3 regions of the Geobacillus sp. FJAT-46040 genome follow, and region 2 is predicted to be linked to each of the others. Evidence: riboswitches for the same ligand, from Rfam matches in the RefSeq annotation. Region 2 holds a riboswitch; each other region holds the start of a gene.
What was found. Region 2 has a riboswitch for S-adenosylmethionine ahead of metK (methionine adenosyltransferase). Riboswitches for the same ligand answer to the same signal wherever they lie in the genome.

Region 1 (10,043 bases), 190 kb from region 2:
CCCGGTCGCTGCGGTGCCGAAAGCGTTGAAGCTGGCCGGCCTTGAGCTGTCCGACATCGGTTTGATCGAGCTGAACGAAGCGTTCGCCTCGCAATCGATCCAAGTCATCCGCGAACTTGGGTTGGATGAAGACATTGTCAACGTCAACGGCGGGGCGATTGCTCTAGGCCACCCGCTCGGCTGCACGGGCGCGAAGCTGACCTTGTCTTTGCTTTACGAAATGCGGCGCCGCAACGTGCAGTTCGGCATCGTCACGATGTGCATCGGCGGCGGCATGGGAGCGGCCGGCGTGTTTGAGCTGCTGTAGCGGCAGCTGACAGCGAGCGGGCTTCATCAGCTCGCGCGAGGCATGCATCCGCATTTGCCCGGCTGCATGGAACGTCTATTTCCCGGGCGGCGTTGCCGCCCGGATCATCAATCATCTTTCGGGGGAGGAAATCAACGATGGCCAAAACGATGGAAGAAGCGATCAAAGGCGGCAGCTTTTTGATTGAAGACATTCCGGCGGAGCGCGTGTTTACGCCGGAAGATTTCACCGACGAACATCATATGATTGCCAAAACGACGGAAGAGTATGTCAACAATGAAGTGCTCCCGCAGCTCGAGCATTTGGAAAACCACGAGTTTGACCGTTCCGTGAAATTGCTTCGCAAAGCGGGCGAGCTCGGCTTGTTAAGCGCTGACATTCCGGAAGAATACGGCGGTTTGGACCTAGATAAAGTCAGTTCGGCCATCATTGCGGAAAAAATGGCGCCGGCCGGCGGTTTTGCCATTTCGCACGGGGCGCACGTCGGAATTGGCTCGCTGCCGATTGTGTTGTTTGGCACGGAAGAACAAAAACAAAAATATTTGCCGTATTTAGCGACCGGCGAAAAAATCGCCGCCTACGCCTTGACGGAGCCTGGCTCGGGTTCGGACGCCCTCGGCGCGAAAACGACGGCGAGATTAAACGCGGAAGGCACGCATTACATTTTAAACGGCGAAAAACAATGGATCACCAACTCCGGTTTTGCTGATGTGTTTGTCGTCTATGCAAAAGTCGACGGCGAACATTTCACCGCGTTCATCGTGGAACGCGACTTCCCGGGCGTTTCAACTGGTCCGGAAGAAAAGAAAATGGGGATTAAAAGCTCGTCGACAAGAACGCTCATTTTGCAAGATGTGCCGGTGCCGAAAGAAAACGTGCTCGGTGAAATCGGAAAAGGCCATGTCATCGCCTTCAACATTTTGAACATCGGCCGCTACAAGCTTGGGTTAGGGGCGGTCGGCGGCGCGAAGCGGGCGCTTGAAATCACGCTCAAATACGCCAATCAGCGCCAGCAATTCAAACGGCCGATTTCGCAGTTTACGTTGACGCAGGAAAAATTCGCGACGATGGCGTCGCGCCTGTATGCCGCCGAAAGCTCGGTTTACCGCACGGTCGGCTTGTTCGATGAACGGATGAGCCTGCTTGATGCGGAAAAGGCGAAAGATGGCAAAGAAGTGGCGAAATCGATCGCCGAATATGCGATCGAATGCTCATTGAACAAGTTTTTTGCCACGGAAGTGCTCGATTACATCGTGGATGAAGGCGTGCAAATCCACGGCGGGTACGGCTTTATGCAGGAATACGAAATTGAGCGCGCCTACCGCGATTCGCGCATCAACCGCATTTTCGAGGGGACGAACGAAATCAACCGCCTTCTCGTGCCGGGCATGTATTTGAAAAAGGCGTTAAAAGGCGAGCTGCCGCTCTTCCAAAAAGCGCAGCAGCTTCAGGAAGAACTGATGATGATGGCCGCCGAAGAGCCGGGGACGGGCGCGCTGGAACAAGAGAAATACTTGGTGCGCAACGCGAAAAAAATCGCCTTGATGGTCGCCGGTTTAGCGGCGCAAAAATACGGCCAGCGCATTGAAGAAGAGCAAGAAGTGCTCGTCAACATCGCCGACATCGTCTCGAACATTTATGCGATGGAATCAGCGCTTTTGCGCACGGAAAAAGCGATTCAGGCGAGCGGTGAGGAGAAAAACAAACAAAAATTGCTGTACACGCAAATTTTCTGCCAAGAGGCGTTCAATGAAATTGAAGCCCATGCGAAAGAAACGCTCGTCGCCGTCGAACAAGGAGACACGCTGCGGATGATGCTCGCCGCTCTCCGACGGCTGACGCGCCATACGCCGATCAACGTGATCGCGAAAAAACGCGAAGCGGCCGCCGCGCTCATTGAAGCCGAACGGTATATTGTGTGATAATGGGAAGCACCAGGCGTTTGCCTGGTGCTTCTTATTTGTTTGCCACACAGCGGAAATGAAAGGGAGGAGTGAAGATGGCGCTCACGCTCTATTGGTATCCAAAATGCGGAACGTGCCGGAAGGCGAAAAAATGGTTGGATGAACACGGCATTGAGGTGCAAACGGTGCATTTGGTCGACGAGCCGCTGACGAAAGAGCAGCTCGCCCGTTTGCACCGTCAAAGCGGGCTGCCGCTCAAAAAATTTTTCAACACGAGCGGGATGAAATACCGCGAGCTTGGCTTGAAGGACAAGCTCGACCGCGCATCGGAAGACGAGATGCTCGATTGGCTCGCCTCGGACGGGATGTTGGTCAAACGGCCGATTTTGACGGACGGCGAGCGGGTCGTCGTGGGCTTTCGCGAACAAGAATACGAGGCGTTTTTCGCGGCGGGGACATAAAAAATTTTTTGCAAAATCGGGTGAATTCAGTGAGTTTTTGCGGAAAATCGGTTATGATGAAAAGGAATATACATTTTGTCGCAATGGAGGGATACGATGAACACGCCGAAAGAACTTCGCTATACAAAGGAGCATGAGTGGGTGCGCGTGGAAGGAGAGAACGTGCGCATCGGCATTACGGATTACGCCCAATCAGAGCTTGGCGACATCGTCTTTGTCGAGCTGCCGGAAGTCGGCGCAGAGGTTACGGCGAACGAGCCGTTCGGCAGCGTTGAATCGGTGAAAACGGTCTCGGAATTGTATGCGCCGATCAGCGGCACGGTCGTTGAAGTGAATGAGGCGTTAAATGACCATCCGGAGTACGTGAACGAATCGCCGTATGACAAAGCGTGGATGATCGTCGTCAAACCGAATGATTTGAGCGAAATCGACAATTTGTTGACGGCGGAACAATACGAGGCGATGATCAACGAAGGATAAACGTTCCTGCAATCTTCGCTTCGATTCGGGCACTCTATACATACCGGAATTTGATTGAAAAAAGGGGTGCTCGCGATGGCGCTGCAAACGACGCGCATAGATGTCACGGACCGGATCATCGGCAAACTGAACGGCCGCTCGCTGGAGTTGTACGAGGAAGGAGAGCTCATCGGGCGCCTTCCGCTTCCGGCGGCCGTCCCGTTGAAAAAGGGGTATACCGAACAAAACGGAAGAATTTACAAACAGGTGACCGCTACCGTTGAGCCGGACCAAAAATATGTCGATTGCGACGGGGAAGCGGGCTGGTGTTGAAAGGCAACGGTGGATGGCTGTTGCTTTTCATTTTCAACATTTGGCCGGCGCAAGACATACAATAATAGTATCCTCATTTGAAGTTAGGTGGGTCGGACATGCGACGCGTGGAAAAAGTGATCATCGTCGAAGGGCGATCAGACAAGCAAAAAGTGGCGGCGGTGCTGAACGAACCAGTCGTCATCGTCTGCACAAACGGCACGATCAGTGATGCGCGCCTTGAGGAGCTGGCCGATGAGCTGGAAGGATGCGGTGTATACGTCTTGGCCGATGCCGATGAGGCGGGAGAAAAATTGCGCCGGCAGTTTCGCCGCATGTTTCCAGAGGCGGAGCATCTTTACATTGACCGGGCGTATCGCGAAGTGGCGGCCGCTCCGCCTTGGCACTTGGCGCAAGTGCTGTTGCGCGCTCGTTTCGACGTCCGCATCGAATCGCTCATGAGGGGAAGAGGCGAGTGAAAGCGATCGACCGAAACGATGTCATGCGAGTGGTGGAAGTCGAGCCGCTTCTGGCCCTTTACTTGTATACCCCGCTGTGCGGCACGTGCCAGCTGGCGCGGCGGATGCTCACGGTGGTGGAGCAGTTGTTTCCGGCGCTGCCGTTTTACGAAACGGACATCAACTATATCCCTGAGCAGGCCGTTGCGTGGAAAATTGAAAGCGTTCCTTGCCTGCTTCTTTTTAGGGACGGAACGGTCGCAGGCAAGTGGTATGCCTTTCATTCCGTTCCGTATTTGTACGAAGTGATTCAAGCCTGCTTGCCGTCCCGATGATTCGCCTTTTTTTGACGCTGTTTGACACATTTCTTGGGAAATGACAAAAACGGCGCTCGTTCGTCAACGGGTTGTCGAGATTTTTGTAAAGGATTTCTCCTCTTCAGGTGGAAGTGAAAAAAATAAAAATGGGGGAGGGGATATCCATGGAAATGCGTGAATTAGTTGGGCAGTTCGTGGAACGGATGCAAGTGTTGCACCATTTGGTGCCGATTTTGCCGGATGAGCAGCTGTATGTTCGGTTTGAAAGCGATGACGAAACCGCCTTGCTGTTGATCGGCAAGGAATCAGCCGCTAGAGGGATGGAAAACGATGAACGGAAAACATTGACGGTGCGCGGTTCCAAAGAGGCGCTCGCGTCCCTGCTGAACGGCGAACTGAAGCTGCAGCAGCTCGTCCGGCTGCGCGAAGTGCATGTATCGGGAAGCTTTCGTCATCTGTTGCTGCTTGAGTCGCTCCTCCATTTGGCTAAGCCGTATCGGCATGTTGGGTGAAATTTTTATTGACAATGTTCGACACAAGGTGATACAATCACAGCTGTAGTCAATCGAATAGGTGATTGTTGCGCTCTTATCAAGAGAGGTGGAGGGATGTGCCCAATGAAGCCCGGCAACCGTCAGCGCATGTGCTGAAATGGTGCCAATTCACACAAAGCGGCCTGCTTTGAGAGATAAGAGACAGAATGGTGCACAATACCTTTCTGTTCTCTGCGGGCAGAAAGGTTTTCTTTTTGCGCTCCGCCGCTTGGGGAGGAAGGTGAAACGATGATTACACTCGAACAAGTGACGAAAATCTATCAAGCGGCCAACGGCTCGGTCACGGCTGTCGACAATGTGTCGCTTGAGATTCGCGAAGGGGAAATTTTCGGCATTATCGGCTACAGCGGCGCGGGGAAAAGCACGCTCATCCGCTTGCTCAATGGGCTCGAGAAGCCGACGAGCGGCAAGGTGATCGTCGCCGGCCGCGACATGGGGCGCATCAAAGGGCGGGAGCTGCGCAAGGCGCGTCAAGAAATCGGGATGATTTTCCAGCATTTCAACTTGCTTTGGTCTCGCACAGTCAGGGAAAACATTGCCTTTCCGCTTGAAATTGCCGGCGTCCCGAAAGAGGAGCGGAACAAGCGGGTGGATGAATTGATCGAGCTTGTCGGCCTTTCCGGGCGCGAGGATGCCTACCCGTCGCAGCTGAGCGGCGGGCAAAAGCAGCGGGTCGGCATCGCCCGGGCGCTCGCCAACAACCCGAAAGTCTTGCTGTGCGACGAGGCGACATCGGCGCTCGACCCGCAGACGACCGATGCGATTTTGGACTTGCTCGTTGACATCAACAAGCGGCTCGGGCTGACGATTGTGCTGATCACCCATGAAATGCACGTCATCCGCAAAATTTGCGACCGCGTTGCGGTGATGGAAAGCGGCCGAATCGTCGAGCAAGGCGAAGTGTTGCATGTGTTCCGCAACCCGCAGCAGCCGATCACGAAACGGTTCGTCAAGCAGCTGATCGAGCCCGAGGAGACGGAAGAGGCGATTTCTCATTTGTTTGGCCAATACCCGAGCGGGCTGATCGCGCAGCTGACGTTTGTCGGCGCGGCAGCCGGAAAGCCGCTCACCACCGAAGTGGTGCGTCAGTTTGCCGTCGATGTCAACATTTTGCAAGGGAAAATTTCGCAAACCCATCAAGGCGCCTATGGGGTGCTGTTCGTGCACCTCGACGGGGCGAGGGATGAAATCGACCGGGCGCTTGACTACATTCAAAGCCAGCAGGTGGCGGTGGAGGTGATTCACGATGCTCGCTAACCTCCTGCCGAACGTGCAATGGGAGACGATGTGGGCGGCGACGGTCGAGACGCTGTATATGACGGGAGTGGCGGTGGCGGCCACTTTCGTCCTCGGAATCGTTCTTGGCTTGCTTCTATTTTTGACAGCGAAGGGCAACCTATGGGAAAACCGGTTTGTCAATACAGTGATTGCGGCGTTTGTGAACATTTTCCGCTCGATTCCGTTTATTATTTTGATCATTTTGCTCATTCCGTTTACCACCTGGCTTGTCGGGACGATGCTTGGCGCCAATGCGGCGCTGCCGGCTTTGGTCATTGGGGCCGCGCCGTTTTACGCCCGCATGGTCGAAATCGCTCTTCGCGAAATTGATAAAGGCGTCATCGAAGCAGCCCAAGCGATGGGCGCCTCAACGTGGACGATCATTTGGAAAGTGCTGCTGCCGGAGTCTTTGCCGGCGCTCGTCTCCGGCATTACGGTGACGGCGGTGTCGCTCGTCAGCTATACAGCGATGGCTGGAGCCATCGGCGCCGGCGGGCTTGGGAACTTGGCGTATTTGGAAGGGTTCCAGCGCAACCATAACGATGTGACATTTGTCGCAACCGTATTGGTGTTGGTCATTGTATTTATCATTCAGCTGATCGGTGACTTTGTCACTTCGAAAATCGATAAACGATAAAGGGGGAAACAACTGATGAAGAAATGGTTGGGTGTGTTGCTCGCCGCCATTCTCGTGCTCGCTTTGGCGGCATGCGGCGGCAACAATAACGACAGCGCGGAAGGCGGCAAAGACGGCAAATTGGTGAAGTTGAAAGTCGGCGCGTCGAACGTGCCGCACGCGGAAATTTTGGAAAAAGCGAAACCGATTTTGAAGAAAAAAGGCATCGACTTGGAGATCATTACGTTCCAAGATTACATCTTGCCGAACAAAGCGTTGGCTGATAAAGACATCGACGCCAACTACTTCCAGCACATTCCGTACTTGGAATCGCAAATGAAAGAACACGGCTATGATTTCGTCAACGCCGGCGGCATTCATATCGAGCCGATCGGCCTGTATTCCAAAAAATACAAAAGCATTGAAGAACTGCCGGACGGCGCGACGATCATCATGAGCAACTCGGTCGCCGACCATGGCCGCATTTTGTCGATGCTGCAAGAAAAAGGGCTCATCAAATTGAAACCGGGCGTCGATAAAACGAAAGCGACAGTCAATGACATCATCGAAAATCCAAAGCATTTAAAATTTAAGGCCGATGTCGACGCCGGGCTTCTGCCGCAAATTTACAAAAACGGCGAAGGCGATGCGGTGCTGATCAACGCCAACTATGCGCTTGACGCCGGTTTGGACCCGGCGAAAGACCCGATCGCCGTGGAGTCGCCGAAAAACAATCCGTATGTGAACATTATTGCGGTGCGCAAAGGCGATGAAAACCGGAAAGAAATCAAAACGCTTGTCGAAGTGCTGCAATCGAAAGAAATCCAAGATTTCATTAAAGAAAAATACCACGGCGCCGTCATTCCAGCGGCGACAAACAATCAATAACGGAAGCGAATCGCTTCCGTTATTTTTTGCACAAAAAAGAGCCACCCGAAAGTTCAAAACCGTTTTGGATGGAGAGACGCCGCGGCCGGTCTGTTTTCCCGCGCTTCATCGGTTGTTCAAACGCGCCAGTACGGCGGCCGCGTTTGGCGGCGGGGCGGCGATGAGCCAGGCGGTGACGCTCGTGCAAGAATGCCTCCGCGAGCTGCGGGCGGCTCACTAGACTCCGGAAAAAACGGGGGCTTTTTTTTGCAAAAACTCGTACAAGCTTGAGGTTTTCGTGTAAAATAGTAAAAGGCGCTATTTTTTCACACGGCCATCGTGAAAAACAGAGCAGGGAAGTTGCAGGTAGTTTTCATTTGTTATAAAATTGTAATGAGAATAAAATGAGAATGAGCGATCGCTAGAAGACAAGCGAGCGAACTGACTCTCAATCGGGAATTGGAGGTATGCTGCATGGCGGTATTGACGATTCGCAATCTCCACGTCGCCGTGGAGGGAAAAGAAATTTTAAAAGGAGTGGACTTGGAAGTCAAAGGCGGGGAAATCCACGCCATCATGGGTCCGAACGGAACGGGGAAGTCGACGCTGGCATCGGCCATTATGGGCCATCCAAAATATGAAGTGACAGAAGGATCGGTGACGCTCGACGGCCAGGATGTCCTTGAGATGGAAGTCGACGAACGGGCGCGCGCCGGCCTGTTTTTGGCGATGCAATACCCAAGCGAAATCAGTGGAGTGACGAACGCCGACTTTTTGCGCGCTGCGATCAATGCCCGGCTTGGCGAGGGCAACGAAATTTCGCTCATGAAATTCATCCGCAAGCTCGATGAAAAAATGGCGTTTCTCGAAATGAACCCGGATATGGCGCACCGTTACTTGAACGAAGGATTCTCGGGCGGGGAGAAAAAGCGAAATGAAATTTTGCAGCTGATGATGCTTGAACCGAAAATCGCCATTTTGGACGAGATCGACTCCGGATTGGACATTGACGCGCTCAAAATCGTCGCCAAAGGCGTCAACGAAATGCGCAGCAGCGAATTCGGCTGTTTGATCATCACTCACTACCAACGGTTATTGAACTACATCACGCCGGATTACGTGCACGTCATGATGCAAGGGCGCATCGTCAAATCCGGCGGTCCGGAACTGGCGCAGCGGCTTGAGGCGGAAGGGTACGACTGGATCAAAAAAGAGCTTGGCATTGAAGACGAAACGGTCGGACAAGAAGCGTAAGCGTTAGGAGGAGGATTATGGCGACAGAAACGAAAATCCCATTCGATGAAACATACATCCGCACGTTCTCAAGCGGGCGCGGCGAGCCGGACTGGCTGACGGCGCGGCGCCTTGAGGCGCTTCGGCTGGCGGAGCGGCTGCCGCTTCCGAAACCGGAGAAGACGAAAATCGACAAATGGAATTTCACCGAGTTCGCCCGCCACACGGTCGACAGCGCGCCGTATGATGGTCTTGACGATTTGCCGGAAGCGGTCAAGGCGCTCATCGAGGCGGGCGAAGGAACGAAAAACTTGTATGTGCAGCGCAACCATACGCCGGCGTACGTGTCGCTGTCCGATGAATTAAAAGAAAAAGGCGTCATTTTCACCGACATCTTCACAGCAGCGCGCGAGCATGGCGACTTGCTGAAAAACTATTTGATGACGGCGGTCAAGCCGGATGAGCACCGCCTTGCCGCGCTCCATGCGGCGCTGCTCAACGGCGGCGTGTTTGTCTATGTTCCGAAAAACGTGGAGATTGAAACGCCGCTTCAGGCGGTCTATATTCAAGACGAAGATGACATCGCCTTGTTTAACCACGTGATCATTGTCGCGGAAGACAACAGCCGCGTCGTGTTTGTCGAAAACTATATATCGGCAAGCCGAGAAGGAAAAGCGGTCGTCAATGTGGCCGCCGAGGTGTTTGCCCAAGCGAACGCAAGCGTCTTTTTCGCCGCCGTCGACCATTTGGCCAAAGGCACCACGACGTATGTCAATCGGCGCGGCATCGCCGGGCGCGACGGACGGATCGAATGGGCGCTCGGGCTGATGAATGACGGCAACACGGTCTCCGAGAACATCACCCGCCTTGTCGGCGACGGCTCGTTCGGCGATACGAAAACGGTCGCGGTCAGCCGCGGCGAGCAAGTGCAAAACTTTACGACCAGCGTCGTCCATTACGGCAGGCATACGGAAGGTTACATTTTAAAACATGGCGTCGTCCGCGACAGCGCGACCTCGATTTTCAACGGCATCGGCAAAATTGAGCACGGCGCGTCGAAGTCAAACGCCGACCAGGAGTCGCGTGTCTTGATGCTGAGCGAAAAAGCGCGCGGCGATGCGAACCCGATTTTGCTCATTGATGAAGACGACGTCATGGCCGGCCACGCCGCTTCTGTCGGGCGCGTTGACCCGATCCAATTGTATTACTTAATGAGCCGCGGCATTCCGAGACGCGATGCGGAACGGCTCATCATCCACGGCTTTTTGGCGCCGGTT
Region 2 (10,043 bases):
GCAGTTCATCCGGGATGACAAACGTCCGCACCAGGCGGCCGGGGCGCGGCGAAAACAAGAAAATGCGGTCGCTCATGGCGATGGCTTCTTCGATGTCATGGGTGACGAGCACCGCTGTTTTTTCGTATTGTTTTAACGTCTTCCAAACGAGTTCTTCCAGTTTCAGCTTTGTTTGTTGATCGAGGGCGGAAAACGGTTCATCAAGCAAAAGCAGCTTCGGGTCGGTCGCCAACGTGCGCACGAGCGCCGCGCGCTGGCGCATGCCGCCGGACAGCTGGCTCGGGTAATACGACTCGACGCCGGCTAGGCCGATCTCCGCCAGCAGAGCGAGCGCTCGTTCTTTCGTGTCAGCGGTCAGCGTGTCGGTGATTTTCAACCCGAGAAGGATGTTTTCTTCGATCGTTTTCCACGGAAACAAATAGTCTTGCTGAAGCATGTAGCCGATCGCGCGCCGCGCCGTCGGCGCGGCCGTTCCGCTCGGCCAAATCGGTTGGCCTTCGATGTGGACCGCCCCTTCCGTCGGCTCAATCAGCCCAGCGATGATCGACAAAAGCGTCGTTTTGCCGCAGCCGCTTGGGCCGAGAAAGGAGACAAATTCTCCTTTCTCGACGGACAGCGACACGTCATCGAGCGCAGTGACAGCGGTCGTTTTCGTCAAATACGTATGCGAAAGGCGGTCGATCGAAAGAAACATGACGTTCACCCGCTTTCGTCAATCGTTCATCGCTTTTTTGGCAAACGACGAATCGACAAGCGTATTCAGGTCGATGCGCTTCGGCAGCTCGCCGGCTTCGGCCATAATGGTTTGCAAGTTGTTCCATTCTTCTTCATCCAAAATCGGATCGGTCGCATAGGTCCCTTGGCTTTTGTAGCGCTCAACCACTTTTTCGATGATGGCCGAGTCCGTGTCCTTAAAGTACGGTTGAATGGCTTTGGCAATTTCAGCTGCGCTGTGCGATTCGACCCATTGCTGCGCTTTGTAGATCGCGCGCGTAAATTTTTCAATCACGTCTTTGTTTTCGTTCATGTAGCTTCGTTTTGCCATATACGACGTGTACGGCACGCGCCCGGATTCGGTGCCGAATGAAGCGACGATATAGCCTTTCCCTTCTTGTTCAAAAATGCTCGCTGTTGGCTCAAACAGCTGGACGAAATCGCCGGTGCCGCTCGCAAAGGCGTTGGCGATATTGGCGAAATCGACGTTTTGAATGAGATGCAAATCGTTGTGCGGGTCAATGCCGTGTTTTTTCAGCACAAACTCGCCGACCATCTGCGGCATGCCGCCTTTCCGTTGGCCGAGGAACGTGCTTCCTTTCAACATCTCCCATGTAAAGTGGCCGATTTTTTTGCGCGAGACGAGAAACGTTCCGTCCGTCTGGGTCAGTTGGGCAAAGTTGATGACCGGGTCGTCCGTTCCTTGGCTGTAGACGTAAATCGACGTTTCCGAGCCGACAAGGGCGATGTCCGCGCCGCCGGAAAGCAGCGTCGTCATCGTTTTGTCGCCGCCCCATGTCGTCGTCAGTTCGACATCCAGCCCCTCTTCTTTAAAGAAGCCTTTTGCCAGGGCGACGTACTGTGGTGCGTAAAAAATCGAGTGCGTCACTTCGGCGAGCCGCACTTTTTGGAGCGGCTTTTCGCTTTGGCCCCCGTCATTCGTGCAGGCGGAAAGCGGCAAAAGCAGCAGAAGAGAGCATAACCATACGGCCCATTTTTTCATGTTCGTTACCCCCCTTGGTTCGCATGCGGTAAACCGTGGTTTCACCTTATCGTATGCACGCAGCCAAAATGTGTGAATGCCTAGAAAAAATGGGCGGTCGAACGAGAACGGGCGACGGTCGGGACGCTCCTCGCGCTCCAGGGCTTTTTCAAGCTGACGCTCGGCCAAGGGGCGGCATGCAAGAGCGGCGAGGCAGTCGGACATCCCCACTTGCCCTAATGAAAGAAGGCGTTGGGGGATGATGACGGGTGGTTCGCACATCATCTGTTTTCGCGTAGGAAGGAGGCAGGCGTATGGACGGGGACATCATCGACCAATACCGGTTTCCGTCGCCGCATCCGGGAATCGATGTGTTCTTTGTCACCTATATGTCCCAAGGGCTGAAGGTGAAAGGATTTTTAGCGGCGCCGAAGCGAAAAGGCGTTTATGACGGGTTTTTGTATTTGCGCGGCGGCATCAAAAACGTCGGGCAAGTGCGGGTGCCGCGCCTTGTCCAATTCGCTTCGCACGGGTTTATCGTCTTCGCTCCGCTCTATCGCGGCAATGGGGGCGGAGAAGGAAACGAAGATTTCGCCGGTGAAGACCGTTATGACGCGCTCGCTGGGTTTCATCTCCTTCGCCGCCATCCGCTCGTCCATCCCGGGCGCGTGCACGTGTTTGGCTTCTCGCGCGGCGGGGCGATGGCGCTCCATGCCGCCCTAATGGCCGAGGGGGTCTGTTCGGTGGCGGTCTGGGGAGGGGTGGCGGATATGGAGCTTACGTATTGGGAGCGGCCTGACTTGCGGCGGATGGTCGACTACCCCCACTTAGCTAACGCTTGAAGCGGGGGCTTGCAACTCCCCAGAAGTGCGAACGGACTTCGTCCTCCTTCCTTGACTTGGGGTTGCATCAGGGGCAGGTTGACGACTACCCAACGACATAGGTCATGCCTATATCGCTACCGAGTGGCTCGGCATGTCTGTAGGCAGTACTTGACTTCCACGCACAACAGACGGATGTACGCTCGATGTTTTACGGTTGCAACGTTTCCTGCAACCAACTCCCTACATCGAGTAACGGGGATTGGAGTGCCTTGATTCAACGGTTTTCTCCACATTCTTATTCTATCATATACAAAAGAAAGGAGGAAGGGCGATTCCTCCCCGACTTTCGCTCTCGCTTAGAAGTCGGGGTCTCCTCGCCAAAGATGATGAAGCGCGTCATCGGCGGGATGCCGAACAAATGCCCGGAGCGCTACCGGCACCGCACGCCGCTCTATCATCTGGAACGGCTCAAGGCCCCGGTGCTCATCATCCACGGCGAGCGCGATGAGAACGTCTCGATTGAGCACGCCTGGCGGCTGGAACGGCGGCTGAAGCAGCTCGGCAAACCGGTCACGGCTTGGTACTTCCCTGAGTTCACCCACTATTTTCCGCCGCAAGCCAATCGCGAGACGGTGCAAAGGCTCACGGAATGGATGAAACAACAGCCGACGATGTGATACGATACAACTAGAGGGGCGGCTGCGTGCGCCGCTCGGGTGGCGGCGCGGCCGCCAACGAATCGATGGGGTGCCAAGGAGGTTGGAATCATATGGGCATGCCGATGGAGCTGCAGACGGTCATTGTGACAAAAGGAAAGGAACAGCGCGTTCAAGGAAATGTGTTTGTGTTGAAAAAAGAAGGCTACCGCTTGTATCCGCTTGACGTGCCGCTTGAAGTGCGCCGGACGGTGCAAAGCGAAGCGAGCGGCGTCGCGGTCGTGAGAAAGCTCGAATGGGAAGACAGTCGGACGACGGTGACGTATGAGCTCGTCAGCCTGTATTCGACGAATTGAACGAGGCTGCACACCATGAAGCGGCTGAATGAGAGCTGAACGGGTTCATCGGACAGGAGCGCAAACGGAAGAACGGTTTGCGCTCTTGGCTCAAGTTTTTTCCGTCTATAGTTAACTTGTGGCGTCAGGCCGGTTCAGACAAGCATAAAAATAGCCTTTGCTTGAGGATTTCCTGTGCGACGTTTGATCATACCATAAAAAAAGTAGGGGGGAGGAGAAGGAGTTTGGCCGCGGAGAGCGAATATCATACGATGAATTCGATGCCGCAAGGAGGGGAAACGTGGCCAAACCGCGAATCGATCACGACCGGTTGTTCAAAGAGTTGCTGTCGACGTTTTTCGAAGAGTTTTTGCTTCTTTTCTTTCCCAACGTGTACGAGCACATCGACGTTCGCCACCTTTCTTTCCTCACAGAAGAACTGTTTACCGACGTGACGGCCGGAGAGAAGCATCGCGTCGACTTGTTGGTCGAAACGAAGATGAAGGGGGAGGAAGGGCTCATCATCGTCCATGTCGAACACCAAAGCTACGCACAGCGGACCTTCCCCGAGCGAATGTTCCTCTACTTCAGCCGCTTGTTTCAAAAATACCGCCGCCGCATTCTTCCGATCGCCATCTTCAGCTATGATGAACACCACGATGAACCTTCCTCATTGGTCGTCCAGTTTCCGTTTTTGACCGTTCTCGACTTCCGTTTTCTGACGGTGGAGCTGCGCAAACTGCCGTGGCGCGCGTACATCCGCCATGACAATCCCGTCGCCGCTGCCTTGTTAAGCAAAATGGGGTATAATGAAGAAGAAAAGGTCGAAGTGAAAAAAGAATTTTTGCGCATGCTCGTCCGCCTTGAGCTCGATGAGGCGAAACAGCGGCTGTTGTTCGGTTTTTTTGAAACGTATTTGCGGTTGTCCGAAGAGGAGGAAGTCAAACTGCGAAACGAGGTGAGCCAAATGGAAACGAAGGAAGCGAAGCAAGTGATGGAGCTCATCGTCTCGTACGAACAGCGGGGAATGGAAAAGGGAATTCAACAAGGAGTCAAACAAGGGATGAAGCAAGGGCGCCAAAAAGGGATTGAGGAAGGGAAGCTCGACGTGGTGAAGAGAATGCTGGCGAAAGGGTACGATGTCGACACGATCCACGAACTGACCGGGCTGCCGGTTGAGAAGATCGAACGGGTGAAGGGGTAAGCAGAGCAGACTCTTCGCCGTCGAGCCTCACATTGTCGTCGACCCCCAATCGTGCAAAAACCCCGGGGGATCGACGACAATCATTTTATGCGTTCGAAAAAACAGCCGGACAGGGAACGGTTCCCTGTCCGGCTGGGTTCTTGTTAAACGAGCGGTCCGCCGAGTTTTTCGATCGTCGGGTCGATATGGGCGAACTTTCGGAAGTTGGCGCGGAACTTTTGCGCCAGCTCTTTTGCTTTTTGTTCGTATGCTTGTTTGTCAGCCCATGTGTTTTGCGGCTGCAGGACGTCATCCGGCACGCCGGGGACGTGGGTTGGGATAGCGAGGCCGAAAATCGGGTCTTGCACCGTTTCGACGTTGTCCAGCTCCCCTTCGACGGCGGCTTGCACCATCGCCCGGGTGTAGGCGAGCTTCATGCGGCTGCCGACGCCGTACGGTCCCCCTGTCCAGCCGGTGTTGACCAAAAAGACGCGGACGTTGTGTTCGGCGATTTTTTGCCCGAGCATTTCCGCGTATTCGACGGCCGGGCGCGGCAAAAACGGTGCGCCAAAGCACGTTGAGAACGTTGCTTCCGGTTCGGTGACGCCGCGTTCGGTGCCGGCGAGTTTGCTTGTGTAGCCGCTTAAGAAATGGTACATCGCCTGTTCACGCGTCAGCTTGCTGATTGGCGGCAGGACGCCGAACGCATCAGCCGTCAAAAACACGATCGTGGACGGATGGCCGGCGACGCTTGGGTCGATGATGTTTTTGATCGCCTGAAGCGGGTAGGAGGCGCGCGTGTTTTCCGTCAGCGTGCCGTCGTCGTAATTCGGCACCCGCGTCGCGTCGTCGAGGACGACGTTTTCGAGCACCGCGCCGAAGCCGATGGCGTCAAAAATTTGCGGCTCTTTCTCGCGCGATAGGTTGATGCATTTCGCATAGCAGCCGCCTTCGATGTTGAAAATGCCGCGGTTTGACCAGCCGTGCTCATCATCGCCGATCAAGCGGCGGTTCGGGTCGGTCGAGAGCGTCGTTTTTCCCGTTCCCGACAAGCCGAAAAAGAGGGCGACGTCGCCTTCCTGGCCGACGTTGGCCGAGCAGTGCATCGGCAGGATGCCTTGTTCCGGCAGCAAATAGTTCATCACCGAGAAAATCGATTTTTTCATTTCGCCGGCATACTCGGTGCCGCCGATCAACACGGTGCGCCGTTCAAACGAGATGATGATGAACGCTTCCGAGCGCGTGCCGTCAACTTTCGGGTCGGCTTTAAAGTTCGGCGCGCAAATGACGGTGAATTGCGGCTCGTGCGCGGCGAGCTCTGCGGCGCTCGGCCGAATGAACAGCTGATGGACGAACAAGTTGTGCCAGGCGAATTCGTTGACGACTTGAATCGGCAGCCGGTATTTCGGATCGGCGCCGGCAAAGCCTTTAAACACGAACAGTTCATCTTTCTTCATTAAATAGTCGAGCACTTTGTCGTACAGTTTATCAAACGTCTCCGGAGACATCGGCTGGTTGACCGCGCCCCAGTCGATCGTTTGCTTCGTTGACGGTTCTTCGACGATGTATTTGTCTTTCGGCGACCGCCCTGTGTACTTGCCGGTTGTCACCGCGACGGCTCCGGTGTGCGTCAGCCGTCCTTCGTTCCGTTGCAGGACTTTCTCAACGAGCTCGGCGACGGACAGTTGATGATGCACGTACGGTTTTTGCAGCAATAAATCAAGCTTATTCGTCATGTTTGCGATCCCCATATTCAAAACCTGCCTTCTTTTTGTAATCACTCTTGAAAATAGTATAACACATTTTTATTAATAGTCCATACTAATTGTGTGGGTTTTTCAAACTTTATTTTGCCCAATGTGTCGATTTCCTTGAGGAAAGAATTTTCGCGGCTGGAAATGATAAAAAATGAATTTTGATAGTTGACTTTGCCGATTCCGTTGCGATAAGATAAGTCATTGAACGGATACTCTTATCCCGAGCCGGTGGAGGGACAGGCCCGATGAAGCCCAGCAACCGTCACAACTGTACATGTGTGAAATGGTGCTAACCTGTGGCAAGGCGCAGTCCTTGAACGATAAGAGTGAAAGGAAGCAATACGATTGCCATGACCTTTCCTCAGCCGTTACAGGAAAGGTTTTTTATATTGCGAAGGGAAAAAGGGAAATGAGTTCCGTGTCGCCACATTATGCCAAGAGGAGGAAACAAACCGAATGTCAGCCAAACGCCGCTTGTTTACTTCAGAGTCTGTGACGGAAGGACATCCGGATAAAATTTGCGACCAAATTTCTGACGCCATTTTGGATGCCATTTTGGAAAAAGATCCAAACGCCCGCGTCGCCTGCGAAACGAGCGTCACGACCGGGCTGGTGCTCGTGAGCGGGGAAATCACGACATCAACATACGTGGACATTCCGCGCATCGTCCGCGATACGGTTCGGGAGATCGGCTACACGCGCGCCAAATACGGATTTGACGCTGATACGTGCGCGGTGCTGACGTCGATTGACGAACAATCGCCGGACATTGCGATGGGGGTGGACCGGGCGCTCGAGGCGCGCGAAGGTCAGATGACTGACGAGGAAATTGAAGCGATCGGCGCCGGCGACCAAGGATTGATGTTTGGGTTCGCCTGCAATGAGACGGAAGAATTGATGCCGCTGCCGATTTCGCTTGCGCACCGCTTGGCGCGCCGATTGGCGGAAGTGCGCAAAACGGACGTCTTGCCGTACTTGCGGCCGGACGGAAAAACGCAAGTGACGATCGAATACGATGAAAACGGCAAACCGGTGCGCGTCGATACGATCGTCGTTTCCGCGCAGCACCATCCGGAAATTACGCAAGAGCAAATCCAGCGCGACATTAAAGAGCAGGTCATCAAGCCGGTCGTGCCCGCGGAGCTGCTTGATGAGAACACGAAATATTTCATCAACCCGACAGGACGGTTTGTCATCGGCGGTCCGCAAGGGGATGCTGGGTTGACGGGGCGCAAAATCATCGTCGATACGTACGGCGGCTACGCCCGCCACGGCGGTGGCGCGTTCTCGGGCAAAGATCCGACGAAAGTCGACCGCTCGGCAGCGTATGCGGCCCGCTATGTCGCGAAAAACATCGTCGCGGCAGGACTGGCCGACAAATGCGAAGTGCAGCTTGCCTACGCGATCGGCGTCGCCCGCCCAGTTTCGATTTCGATCGATACGTTCGGCACCGGCAAAGTGTCGGAAGACATTTTGATTGAAGTCGTGCGCAACAACTTCGATCTCCGCCCAGCGGGCATCATCAAAATGCTCGACCTTCGCCGCCCGATTTACAAACAGACGGCTGCTTACGGCCATTTTGGGCGTACGGACATCGACCTGCCGTGGGAGCGCACCGACAAAGCCGCCTTGTTGAAAGAACAAGCGCTGGCGTTGGCGGACAAGTGATGAAAGAAAAAGAGCTGCCTGATCACGGCAGCTCTTTTTTGTCGGCGCACGATGTCCGCTGTTGCTGCAGCGCTTTGTAATACTGCCCTTTCTCGACATATTCGCGGCGGATGCGCTCCATTTCGCGGATATCGTCTTCCGTCAGTTCGCGGACGACTTTCGCCGGCCGGCCGAGGGCGAGCGTGTTGGGCGGAATTTTTTTGCCCGGCGGCACTAAACTGCCGGCGCCGATAAACGCGCCTTCCCCGATTTCCGCGCGGTCCAAAATGATTGAGCCCATGCCGATGAGCGCGTTTTTGCGAACGATGGCGCTGTGCAAAATGACTTGATGGCCGACTGTCACCCCGTCCTCAATGATAAGCGGATTGTTTGGACTTTGATGCAAAATTGAGTTATCCTGAATATTGACCCGGTTGCCAATCACCGTTGGCGCCACATCGCCGCGAATGACGGTATTGAACCAAATGCTTGTCTCTTCGCCGATCACGACATCGCCGGTGATCGTCACATAGTCGGCGATAAAGGCGGAGGCGGCAATTTTCGGCGTTTTGCCTTTGTATGGGTAAATCATGGGCGTTCGTTCCTTTCTGTTGCAAAATCGATCGTTCACCATGTATTGTACAACGCTGCGTCCAAATCGCCAACGAAAGCGAGCGCGCCTAATCGGGATTGGTGAAAAACGTTTCGTTTCGCCCGATGAGTGGTTGGGATCGGGGAAGAAGATCCGATTTCACAAAGCTTCTCAACGTGAGAAGAACCGTTGTTGAGCGGCTTTTTCATTCCGTCGCCAACCCTTTTATGGTTTGCCCCAGCCGCATTGATGGCAATACTGGAAGACGAGATCGCAAGCTGTTCAGACGCGAAACAATTTTGGTTGCCGATAAGATGGAAATGCTAGGAGACGAGACCATGGTGTTTGCACCTGAGGTGAGTCGATTGAACATTCCGAAAAACCCCATCGCCTTGATGAAAATGGTGTATCGTGACGTGCTTCCGCTTGTCCACCGCGAGCTTGCCTATTGGCGGCGCCAGGCCGAGCGCATTCCCGACCCGGAATTGCGGCGCCAGGCGCTCGCGAGCATCGCTTCGAAAACGTTCCATTGCGAAGGCGGCTCCATTTTGGCGCTCTTGGCCGGAGAAAACATGGAGGATTGCATCCGCTTTATCGTTGCTTACCAGACGATCAGCGATTATTTGGATAATTTGTGCGACCGCAGCACCTCGCTCGATCCGCTCGACTTTCGCGCCTTGCACGATTCGATGCCGGACGCTTTGACGATCGGCGCGGAGCCGTCGAACTATTACCGCCATCGCCGCGAACAGGAAGACGGCGGCTATTTGCCGGCGCTTGTCCGCACGTGCCAAGAGGTGCTCAAGACGGTGCGCCATTATGAGACGATCGCCCCATTTTTGCATGAATTGGCCGGATATTATTGCGACTTGCAAGTGCATAAACATGTTGAAGCGAGCGAGCGGGTGCCGCGGCTGGAGAAATGGTTCGCGCAATACAAAGACGCCTTGCCGCCGATGGAGTGGTATGAGTTTTCCGCCTGCTCCGGTTCGACGCTCGGCTTTTTCTGCCTCGTCGCCTATGCGTTTGGCGAATCGCTGCCGCCGGAGATGGCGAGACAAGTGCGCGACGGTTATTTTCCGTACATTCAAGGACTGCACATTTTGCTCGACTATTTGATCGATCAGGAGGAAGACCGGGACGGCGGCGATTTAAACTTTTGCTTTTACTATCCGAATGAAACGGTGATGCTTGAGCGGCTTTGCCATTTCATCGAAGAGGCCGACCGCCATGTCGGCGCCCTTCCGCACGGCGAGTTTCACCGCCTTATTCACCGAGGGCTTCTTGGATTGTATTTGTCGGATGCCAAGGTGAAAAAGCAACGCGGGCTGCGCCGGCTGGCGCGCCGGCTCG
Region 3 (10,043 bases), 2.0 Mb from region 2:
TTTCCGAATCCGTCCGAAATAATTTGAAAAAGGGATTCTGAAATAATGTGCTAATTTACATGTATCATGAACGGCGGATCACGCCGGTGTTCATTTTGGACGAGATGCATTTAGCGAAGGATGCATTTTTACAGGACATCGCGATCTTGTTCAACTTTGAGATGGATTCGACCAACCCATTTGTCTTGATTTTGGCCGGGCTGCCCCATTTACAGGGGAAGCTGCGGCTCAATCAGCACCACCCTCTCGACCAACGGATCATCATGCGATACCGGATGGGGCCGCTGGAGAGGGAAGAGGTGGCGGGCTACATCGAGCATCGGATGAAACAGGCCGGGGCGAAGCATCCGATCTTCACCCCATCGGCGTTAGAGGCGATTGCCCTGCAGTCGCGGGGATGGCCTCGGGTGATCAACACGTTGGCCACGACGTGCCTGTTATACGGGTATCAGCTGAAAAAGGACGCCATTGACGAAGAAATGGTGCGCATGGCCGCAGAGGAAATGGGGTATTAGCACGAAAGGGGCCGAATCGGCCTCTTTTGTGCTTTCTCTTTTCCATCGGTCCATCAGGCGCGCTGGAAATCTTCATCTGAAAGAGCGTGCAAACGTTCCGAAAGAATGTGCAAAATCCGGAACAATCCGCAAAAATTTTGCACATTATTTCAGAATCCATCTGAAATAATTTGAAAAAGTGATTCTGAAATAATGTGCTAATTTACACTTGTTCTTTACGATTTCCTAACGTTTCTTTTAACATTTTCATTACAAAAGATCGGCCGATTTTAGTTTCTAGTTCTTTCACTGAAGATATTACTTGTTCAAGATCTAATCGATCACTGTTTTTCCATAGTGCTAGCACACCATTCATCCATTTTTGCAAATAAGCTTCTAAGTCTTCTACTTCATCTTTTGTACTTCGCTTGTTATTCGACACTTGCCCTAAATGCAACGGAACCTTAAGCTTCTCCGGCAAATAATCAACGGTGATCACCTCTGTTTCTCCTTCCGCTAGAGTTATCGCCCTTTTAACAACATTATACAATTCTCTCACATTCCCCGGCCAATGATACTGTTTCATACGGGAAATACAGTCCTCTGAAAACGATAGAGGTGTATTTAGTTTTTTTAAAAAATAATCAATCAAAATTGGAAGATCTTCGAGCCGCTCTCGAAGCGGAGGAATGGTAAGTTTCACAACATCTAATCTATATAATAAATCCTCTCTAAACGTCTTCTCCTCGACCGCTTTTGCCAGATTGACATGCGAAGCAGCAATAATGCGTGTATTCGTTTTGCGGATCGTTTCACCCCCGACGCGAATATACTCCCCTGTTTCTAGCACTCTTAACAGTTTTACTTGCGTCGCGAGAGACGCTTCTCCAATTTCATCTAAAAATAACGTGCCACGGTTAGCAATTTCAAAAATCCCCTTTTTCTCCTTTACCGCTCCTGTGAACGCTCCTTTTTCATGTCCAAACAATTCGCTTTCTAACAGTGTTTCCGAAACAGCGCCACAATTCACCCCAATAAAAGGCTGGTCATAGCGCATGCTCGCGTTGTGGATAAAATGAGCGAGCACTTCTTTTCCAGTCCCCGTCTCTCCTTCAATCAACACGTTCACATTTTTTTTCGCAATTTTATAAGCCAATTTAAGCAAATCATTCATCTCTTTATTTGTTCCAACAATGAAACCGAGCGTCTCAGCCAGCTTATACATATCATCTTGGGATGAAAGAGGACCATCACTTAATAATTCATCGATTAATCGCTCTAACTGTTCAATATCGTCAAACGGCTTTTCAATATAGTCGTTTGCTCCATGTTTAATCGCTTCAACCGCTGTCTTTACTGTGCTATAGCCTGTCATTACAACAGCTTTACAAGAAGGACATGAGCGTTTTAACTGTTTTAATAAATTTAAACCATTTGCATCTGGAAGTTTCACATCGATGAAAGCAAGATCAAACTTGTATTGTTGAATCAACTGAAAAAAATCTTCCCCACTAAATCCAAGCTTAACCTTGTTCATGACAACATCGAGCCAACCAGCTTCCGTAACACCTGGATCGCTGACAATCAACACATTTGTCGCACCAAGCCTTAGACAACTTTCCCCTACTTGATGAATGGAACCGTTACCAAAAATCACTTCGGGCATCACGAACTTATGAATGTTCATCCTCGTGCCCCCTTATTGGCCATCTGCATTTTATTGCTCAACAACCTTATGTTTTAAGCACTCATTCGACATCTCGGATGAGAAATCCTCCTGATTTTCTGCAGGAGAAGGAGAAATGAGAAAGCGAGCGCCAACCCTCGTGAATGAAGGCGTACGCTCGCTTCGCCGATAGAACGCTGCTTCGTTTGTTTATTTTTGCTGCATCTTAAACTGCAAAAACAGCTCGTTGTAGTAGGCGAGCATGTGTTTTCCTAAGTTTTCGTACACTTCGAGATGCCCTGCTGAATCCAAATCGGGGTAAAAGCGCCGATCGCCCGCGATGTCTTTTGGCAAATAGCGAAGCGCCGCGCGATTCGGCGTCGAATAGCCGACATACTCGGCGTTTTGCGCCGCGTGTTTCGGGTCGAGCATAAAATTGATAAACGCGTGCGCTCCTTCGATGTTTTTCGCTGTTTTCGGAATGACCATGTTGTCAAACCATAGGTTGGATCCTTCTTTCGGCACGACATAGTCGAGCTTGTCGTTTTCGGCGATGATTTCCGCCGCGTCGCCCGACCAAACGACGCCAATGGCCGCTTCTTCATTCGCGAGAAGCAGCTTGATCTCATCGCCGACAATCGCCTTCACATTCGGCATGAGTCGATCGAGTTTCCGCTTTGCTTCTTGCAAATGGGCTTTGTTCGTGTCATTGAGGGAATAGCCGAGGCTGTTTAACGCCATGCCCATTACTTCGCGCGCTCCGTCGACAAGCAAAATTTGGTTTCGCAAACTCGGATCCCATAAGTCGTTCCAGCTCGTAATCCTCTTGCCACCGAGCATGTCGCGGTTGTAGACGATGCCGACCGTCCCCCAAAAATACGGCACCGAATACCGGTTGTGCGGATCAAACGACAAGTTGAGGAACCGCGGTTCGATATATTGTAAATTCGGCAGCTTGTCGTGATCGAGCGGCAACAGCAAGTTTTCCTCGATCATTTTGCTGATGGCGTAATCGGACGGAACGGCGACGTCAAACGTTGCCCCGCCTTGGGCGATTTTCGCCATCATCGCCTCATTGGAATCAAACGTTTGGTAAATCACTTTCCACCCTGTCTCTTTTTCAAATTCGCGAACGAGCGCGGGGTCAATGTAATCGCCCCAGTTGTAGACCGTCACCGTTTTGCCTCCGCCGTACCCTTCCGCTTCGTTCAACCGGTGGGTGATGAACATGAGGACGAACGCCGCGATGAACACGGCCGCAAACCCTTGGACAAGCCGTTTCACCTACTTTCGCCCCCCTATCCCGTACATTCGGCCGCCTTTTTGGCTGAGCACATAATAACCGATGACAAGCAGCATCGTAAATAAAAATAGCAGCGTCGACAGCGCATTGATCGATAAGGAAATGCCCTGGCGCGCCCGCGAATAAATTTCCACCGACAGCGTCGAGAACCCATTTCCCGTGACAAAAAACGTCACGGCAAAGTCATCGAGCGAATACGTGAGCGCCATGAAAAAGCCCGCCCATATGCTCGGAGCCAAAAACGGCAGCACCACACCGGACAGCACTTGCCAATGACTGGCTCCTAAATCTCTAGCCGCATCAATCAGCGTCGGGCTCATTTCCTCGAGTTTCGGCAGCACCATTAACACGACAATCGGCACGCTAAAAGCAATGTGAGACAACAGCACGGATGTAAACCCAAGCTTGATGCCAGCGATTGTAAACAGCAACAAAAACGAAGCGCCGATGATGACATCCGGACTGACGATCAACACGTTGTTGAGAGCAAGAAGGGCGTTTTTCGTCCGCTGTCGCTTGACATAGTAAATGGCGAGCGCCCCGATGACCCCAAGTATCGTCGCGACCGCCGCCGACAGCAGCGCAATGACGATTGTATTCAAAACGATGATGAGCAAGCGGTCGTCGGACAGCACGTCGCGGTACCATTTAAACGTGAACGATTGAAAATCGTGCATCGCCCCGCCGCTGTTGAACGAATAATACATCAAATACACAATCGGCGTATACATCACGGCAAACACGACTAACAAGTACACACGTCCCCACCAATGCGTCCGTTTCATCGGCTTCCCTCTTTCCTTCCGGTTCCTGTCAGGACAACGATGACCGCCATCGCGATCATTAACACAACAGCGATCGTCGCCCCCATCCCCCAGTTTTGGGTGACGAGGAAGTGCTGCTCAATGGCCGTGCCGAGCGTAATGACGCGGTTGCCCGCAATGAGGCGCGTAATCATAAACAGCGACAACGCCGGGATAAACACCGCCTGGCAGCCGGCCTTCACCCCGCCAAGCGTGAGCGGGAAGACGACGCGGCGGAACGTCGTCCAAGCCGAAGCGCCCAAATCGCGGGCGGCATCGACAAGCGATGGCGGCAGCTCCTCCAGCGCGTTGAAAATCGGCAGCACCATAAACGGAATAAAAATGTACACCGACACAAAGACAAAACTGAAATCGGTGAACAACAGCTGCCGCGGCCCGACGCCCAGCGCTTTCAACAAAGCGTTGGCCAGCCCGTACGTGCCGAACAGCCCTAAAAACGCATACACCTTCAGCAGCAAATTCACCCACATCGGCAAAATAAGCAACAACAGCCATAGCTGCTTGTGCCGCGTCTTCGTCAGCCAATAGGCGGTCGGATAGCCGATGAGCAGCGACACAAGCGTGATTAAAAACGCATACCAAAACGAATACGCCATCATTTTCAAATAAATGGGCGTCCACACGGATTTGTAGTTGGACAACGTCCAATGGCCGTCAAGATCCAAAAACGATTCATACACCAAAAAGACAATCGGGGCCACGACAAACAGCACAAGCCAAATGCCATAAGGGATTAAATACCAGTTCCGCCACGCCCGTTCCGTCATGCGTCCTCATCCTCCTTTTCGAGTCGCATGACGTGAATCGCTTCCGGTTCAAAACGAAGGCCGACCGTTTCCCCGACTTCGGCCTTTTTCGTCGAATGGACAAGCCATTCGTTGCCGTTTTCGTCATAGCCGCAAATTTCATAATGGACACCGCGGAATAAGAGCGAATCGACGCGGATGACGATCTGCCCGTCTTCCGGCGCCGCGAGCTCCAAATCTTCCGGGCGGATGACGACATCGACCGGTTCGTTTGGCGCGAAGCCGCGGTCAACACACGCAAACTGTTTGCCGGCAAATTCGACGAGGAAATCGTCGATCATGCGCCCTGACAAAATGTTCGATTCGCCAATGAAATCGGCGACGAATCGATTGACAGGCTCATCGTAAATGTCTTTCGGCGTCCCAAACTGCTGAATTTTTCCTTTATTCAGAACAAAAATGTAATCGGACATCGCCAATGCTTCTTCTTGATCATGCGTGACAAAAATGAACGTAATCCCTAAGCGGCGCTGCAGTTCGCGAAGTTCGTACTGCATTTCCGTGCGCAGCTTCAAATCCAAGGCCGACAGCGGCTCATCCAAGAGCAAAACTTCTGGCTCATTCACAATCGCCCGCGCAATCGCGACGCGCTGGCGCTGACCGCCGGACATTTCTTGAATGCGGCGGCGCTCATAGCCTTCCAAGTTGACAAACCGAAGCGCTTCCCTCACTTTCTCGCGAATGTCGGTTTCTTTCATCTTTTTCACGCGCAAACCAAACGCAACGTTTTCAAACACATCGAGATGAGGGAACAATGCATAGTCTTGAAAAACAGTGTTGACTTGCCGCTTGTTCGGCGGGACGTTTTGAATCGGCTTTCCGTGGAAATAAATCGTTCCTTCCGTCGGCTCGATAAACCCGGCAATCAGCCGCAAAATCGTTGTCTTCCCACAACCCGACGGTCCAAGCAGCGTATAAAACTTCCCGCGCTCCATCGCAAAACTGACATCATCCAGTACGGCTGCGCCGTCGTATTCCTTCGTCACTCGCTCGAAGCGGATGATTTCTCCGTTCACTTTCAGCCCCCCATCTTCTTGATGTTCACTATTCCTAATTAGAACATAGGAGAGTAGAAAGTGCAACGGAAAAATATGCTTTCCGCCATGTCGGCGACTAAAAAACAAAAAGCGGCTGACTATTCCGCAGAACAGCTTCCAATTTTGCCCGCAATGCGGAAATCAGCTGTCTCATTGATCGTTTTTTTCAAATTTCCTTGCTTCACCGTATTGAATAATTTCGAAAAATACATTAAATTATATAGTAATCATCAAAACGCTGCCGCACAATTGCATACGGACATTCTTATCAAGAGAGGGGGAGGGACTGGCCCGGTGAACCCTCAGCAACCTGGCCCGCGGCCAAGGTGCTAAATCCAGACAGGCGGAAGCCTGGAAGATAAGAAGAAGCGAATGAAAAGTCTTCTTCTTAGAAGGCTTTTTTCTTTTACTACAACGAAATGGGGGAATCAAACGTGGGGCTGCTCGATGAGTTGAAACAACGCATTCTCATCGCCGACGGAGCGATGGGGACGCTGTTATATTCGCATGGCGTCGACCGTTGTTTTGAAGAATTGAATCTATCGAATCCAGACGAAATCATTCATATTCATGAAGCGTATATCGCGGCGGGCGCCGATGTCATTCAGACGAATACATACGGCGCCAACTATGTGAAACTCGCACGCTACGGCTTGCAAGACGAGGTGCCGGCGATCAATCGCGCCGCTGTAAGACTGGCGAAGCAAGCAGCCAATGGGGGGGCGTACGTGCTCGGAACGATCGGAGGGCTGCGCACATTGAACAAAAGCGTCGTACCGCTTGACGAAGTGAAGCGGACGTTTCGCGAGCAGCTGTTTGTGCTGCTTGCCGAAGGGGTTGATGGTGTGCTGCTGGAGACGTATTACGATTTGGAAGAGTTGGAGACGGTGCTTGCCATCGCGCGCAAAGAGACGGACTTGCCGATTATCGCCCATGTGTCGCTCCATGAAGTCGGCGTTTTGCAAGACGGCACGCCGCTCGCGGACGCCCTTAGCCGCCTGGAGGCGCTCGGGGCCGATGTTGTCGGGCTCAACTGCCGGCTTGGTCCGCACTATATGATTCAGTCGCTTGAGGAAGTGCCCCTGCCCAATCGCGCATTTTTGTCGGCGTATCCGAACGCGAGCCTCCCGGATTACCGCGACGGCCGGCTTGTCTATGAAACGAACGCGGAATATTTTGAAGAGGCGGCCAAAGCGTTCCGAGATCAAGGGGTGCGCTTGATCGGCGGGTGCTGCGGCACGACGCCGAAACATATTGAGGCAATGGCAAAGGCGCTCGCCGACCGGACGCCGGTGACGGAAAAAACGGTGAAGCGGCGCACGGCATCTGTATCGGTGCAAGCCGATCGGCCCGCGCCGACTCCGCTTCCCGAGCTCGCCCGCACGCGCCGCTCGGTCATTGTGGAGCTGGATCCGCCGAAAAAATTGGGGATTGACAAGTTTCTTGCTGGGGCGAAAGCGCTCCATGACGCTGGCATCGACGCGCTGACGTTGGCCGACAACTCGCTTGCTACGCCGCGCATCAGCAACGCCGCCGTCGCCACGATCGTGAAAGAGCGGCTCGGCGTCCGCCCGCTCGTGCATATTACGTGCCGCGACCGCAACTTGATCGGCCTGCAGTCGCATTTGATGGGGTTGCATACGCTCGGCATCACCGACGTGCTCGCTATTACCGGCGACCCGTCGAAAATCGGCGACTTCCCAGGAGCAACGTCGGTGTATGATTTATCATCGTTCGATTTGATCCGCTTGATCCGCCAGTTTAACGAAGGGCTGTCGTACTCGGGCAAACCGCTTGGGCAAAAAACGAACTTCTCGATCGGTGCGGCCTTCAATCCGAACGTCCGCCATTTGGATAAAGCAGTTGAGCGAATGGAGAAAAAAATTCAATGCGGCGCTCACTATTTCTTGACCCAACCGGTTTACTCGGAAGAAAAAATCGTGCAAATATATGAAGCAACGAAACATCTCGCCACGCCGATCTACATTGGCATTATGCCGCTGGTAAGCGCGCGCAACGCCGAGTTTTTGCACCATGAAGTGCCGGGGATCACCCTGTCGGACGAGATTCGCGCCCGCATGGCCGCCTGCGGCAGCGACCCGGTGCAAGCAGCCAAGGAAGGCATCGCTATCGCCAAATCGCTCATTGACGCTGCGTTTGATTTGTTTAACGGCATTTATTTGATCACGCCGTTTTTGCGCTATGACATGACGGTCGAGCTCGTCCGCTACATCCATGAAAAAGAAGCGGCCGCCAAAGAAAGGAAGGTTGTTCATGGCTAACATCACCTTAGAACAGCAGCTGCAGCGAAAAATTCTCGTCATTGACGGCGCGATGGGGACGATGATCCAAAGCGCCAACCTATCAGCCGCCGATTTTGGCGGCGAGGCGTATGAAGGGTGCAACGAATATTTGACCCTCACCGCCCCGCCTGTCATCCGCCGCATTCACGAAGCGTATTTGGAAGCGGGCGCTGACATCATCGAAACGAACACGTTCGGGGCGACGCGCATTGTGCTCGATGAATACAACCTCGGGCATTTGGCGCTCGAGTTGAACATCGAAGCGGCCAAGCTCGCCAAACAAGCGGCGGAGGCGTTCTCAACTCCCGACTGGCCGCGCTTTGTCGCCGGGTCGATGGGGCCGACGACGAAGACGTTGTCGGTGACAGGCGGCGCGACCTTTGAGGAACTCGTCGCCGCCTATGAAGAACAAGCGCGCGGGCTGCTGTTGGGCGGCGTCGATCTTCTGTTGCTGGAGACGTGCCAAGATACGTTGAACGTAAAAGCCGGATTTCTCGGCATTTCCAAGGCGTTTGAGGCGGTCGGCCGCCGCGTGCCGCTCATGATTTCCGGCACGATCGAGCCGATGGGCACGACGCTCGCCGGCCAGGCGATCGATGCGTTTTTCATCTCGGTGCGCCATATGAAGCCGATCGCCGTCGGCTTAAACTGCGCGACCGGCCCGGAGTTTATGACCGACCATTTGCGGACGCTCGCCTCGCTTGCGGATACGGCGGTCAGCTGCTATCCGAACGCCGGGCTGCCGGATGAAGAAGGCCGCTACCATGAAACGCCGGAGATGTTGGCAGAGAAAATCCGCCGCTTTGCCGAAAAGGGATGGATCAACATCGTCGGCGGGTGTTGCGGCACGACGCCGGACCATATTCGCGCCATCGCCGAAGCGGTGCGCGGCATCCCGCCGCGGGCGATCCCGTCTTCGTTTGACGTCCACGCCGTCTCCGGCATCGAGGCGCTCATTTATGAGGAAACGATGCGCCCGCTCTTTGTCGGCGAGCGGACAAACGTCATCGGCTCGCGCAAATTCAAGCGCCTCATCGCCGAAGGGAAATACGAAGAAGCGGCGGAAATCGCCCGCGCACAAGTGAAAAACGGCGCCCATGTCATCGACATTTGCCTCGCCGACCCAGACCGCGACGAACTCCATGACATGGAGCAGTTCGTCCGCGAAGTCGTGAAAAAAGTGAAAGTGCCGCTTGTCATCGATTCAACCGACGAGCGCGTCATCGAGCGCGCCCTCACCTACTCGCAAGGGAAAGCGATCATCAATTCGATCAACTTGGAAGACGGCGAGGAGCGGTTTGCGAAAGTCGTTCCTCTCTTGCACAAATACGGCGCCGCTGTCGTCGTCGGCACGATCGATGAACAAGGAATGGCGGTCACCGCCGAACGGAAGCTGGAAATTGCCTTGCGTTCGTATGACTTGCTCGTGAACCGCTACGGGGTGCCGGCGCGCGACATCATTTTCGATCCGCTCGTCTTCCCGGTCGGCACCGGTGATGAGCAATACATCGGCGCGGCGAACGAAACGATCAAAGGCATTCGCCTCATTAAAGAGCAACTGCCGGAGTGCTTGACGATGCTCGGCATCAGCAACGTCTCGTTCGGCTTGC

Region 1: it holds a riboswitch for S-adenosylmethionine, as region 2 does, so the genes downstream of both, CD000_RS00135 (methionine ABC transporter ATP-binding protein) here and metK (methionine adenosyltransferase) in region 2, are expected to answer to the same signal.
Region 3: it holds a riboswitch for S-adenosylmethionine, as region 2 does, so the genes downstream of both, CD000_RS11675 (bifunctional homocysteine S-methyltransferase/methylenetetrahydrofolate reductase) here and metK (methionine adenosyltransferase) in region 2, are expected to answer to the same signal.

Annotation. Positions count from the first base shown of each region.
Region 1 is NZ_NISS01000001.1:19,355-29,397, forward strand. Features, by position in the region: gene CD000_RS00095 (acetyl-CoA C-acetyltransferase) at 1-307, shown strand, start outside; gene CD000_RS00100 (acyl-CoA dehydrogenase family protein) at 445-2,229, shown strand; gene CD000_RS00105 (arsenate reductase family protein) at 2,307-2,672, shown strand; gene gcvH (glycine cleavage system protein GcvH) at 2,769-3,152, shown strand; gene CD000_RS00115 (YusG family protein) at 3,228-3,464, shown strand; gene CD000_RS00120 (toprim domain-containing protein) at 3,563-3,922, shown strand; gene CD000_RS00125 (thioredoxin family protein) at 3,919-4,236, shown strand; gene CD000_RS00130 (sterol-binding protein) at 4,383-4,730, shown strand; SAM riboswitch class I at 4,804-4,913, shown strand; gene CD000_RS00135 (methionine ABC transporter ATP-binding protein) at 5,001-6,029, shown strand; gene CD000_RS00140 (methionine ABC transporter permease) at 6,019-6,687, shown strand; gene CD000_RS00145 (MetQ/NlpA family ABC transporter substrate-binding protein) at 6,703-7,554, shown strand; partial or broken gene CD000_RS00150 (carboxymuconolactone decarboxylase family protein) at 7,685-7,774, shown strand; gene sufC (Fe-S cluster assembly ATPase SufC) at 8,008-8,787, shown strand; gene sufD (Fe-S cluster assembly protein SufD) at 8,805-10,043, shown strand, end outside.
Region 2 is NZ_NISS01000001.1:207,614-217,656, forward strand. Features, by position in the region: gene CD000_RS01155 (ABC transporter ATP-binding protein) at 1-694, opposite strand, end outside; gene CD000_RS01160 (ABC transporter substrate-binding protein) at 713-1,717, opposite strand; partial or broken gene CD000_RS01165 (alpha/beta hydrolase family protein) at 2,011-2,511, shown strand; partial or broken gene CD000_RS01175 (alpha/beta hydrolase family protein) at 2,901-3,197, shown strand; gene CD000_RS01180 (DUF2584 domain-containing protein) at 3,290-3,532, shown strand; gene CD000_RS01185 (Rpn family recombination-promoting nuclease/putative transposase) at 3,813-4,715, shown strand; gene pckA (phosphoenolpyruvate carboxykinase (ATP)) at 4,859-6,445, opposite strand; SAM riboswitch class I at 6,664-6,778, shown strand; gene metK (methionine adenosyltransferase) at 6,908-8,119, shown strand; gene CD000_RS01200 (gamma carbonic anhydrase) at 8,142-8,690, opposite strand; gene CD000_RS01205 (tetraprenyl-beta-curcumene synthase family protein) at 9,029-10,043, shown strand, end outside.
Region 3 is NZ_NISS01000001.1:2,198,513-2,208,555, forward strand. Features, by position in the region: partial or broken gene CD000_RS19195 (ExeA family protein) at 60-515, shown strand; gene CD000_RS11650 (sigma-54-dependent transcriptional regulator) at 718-2,181, opposite strand; gene CD000_RS11655 (ABC transporter substrate-binding protein) at 2,371-3,444, opposite strand; gene CD000_RS11660 (ABC transporter permease) at 3,445-4,248, opposite strand; gene CD000_RS11665 (ABC transporter permease) at 4,245-5,054, opposite strand; gene CD000_RS11670 (ABC transporter ATP-binding protein) at 5,051-6,109, opposite strand; SAM riboswitch class I at 6,393-6,495, shown strand; gene CD000_RS11675 (bifunctional homocysteine S-methyltransferase/methylenetetrahydrofolate reductase) at 6,565-8,412, shown strand; gene metH (methionine synthase) at 8,405-10,043, shown strand, end outside.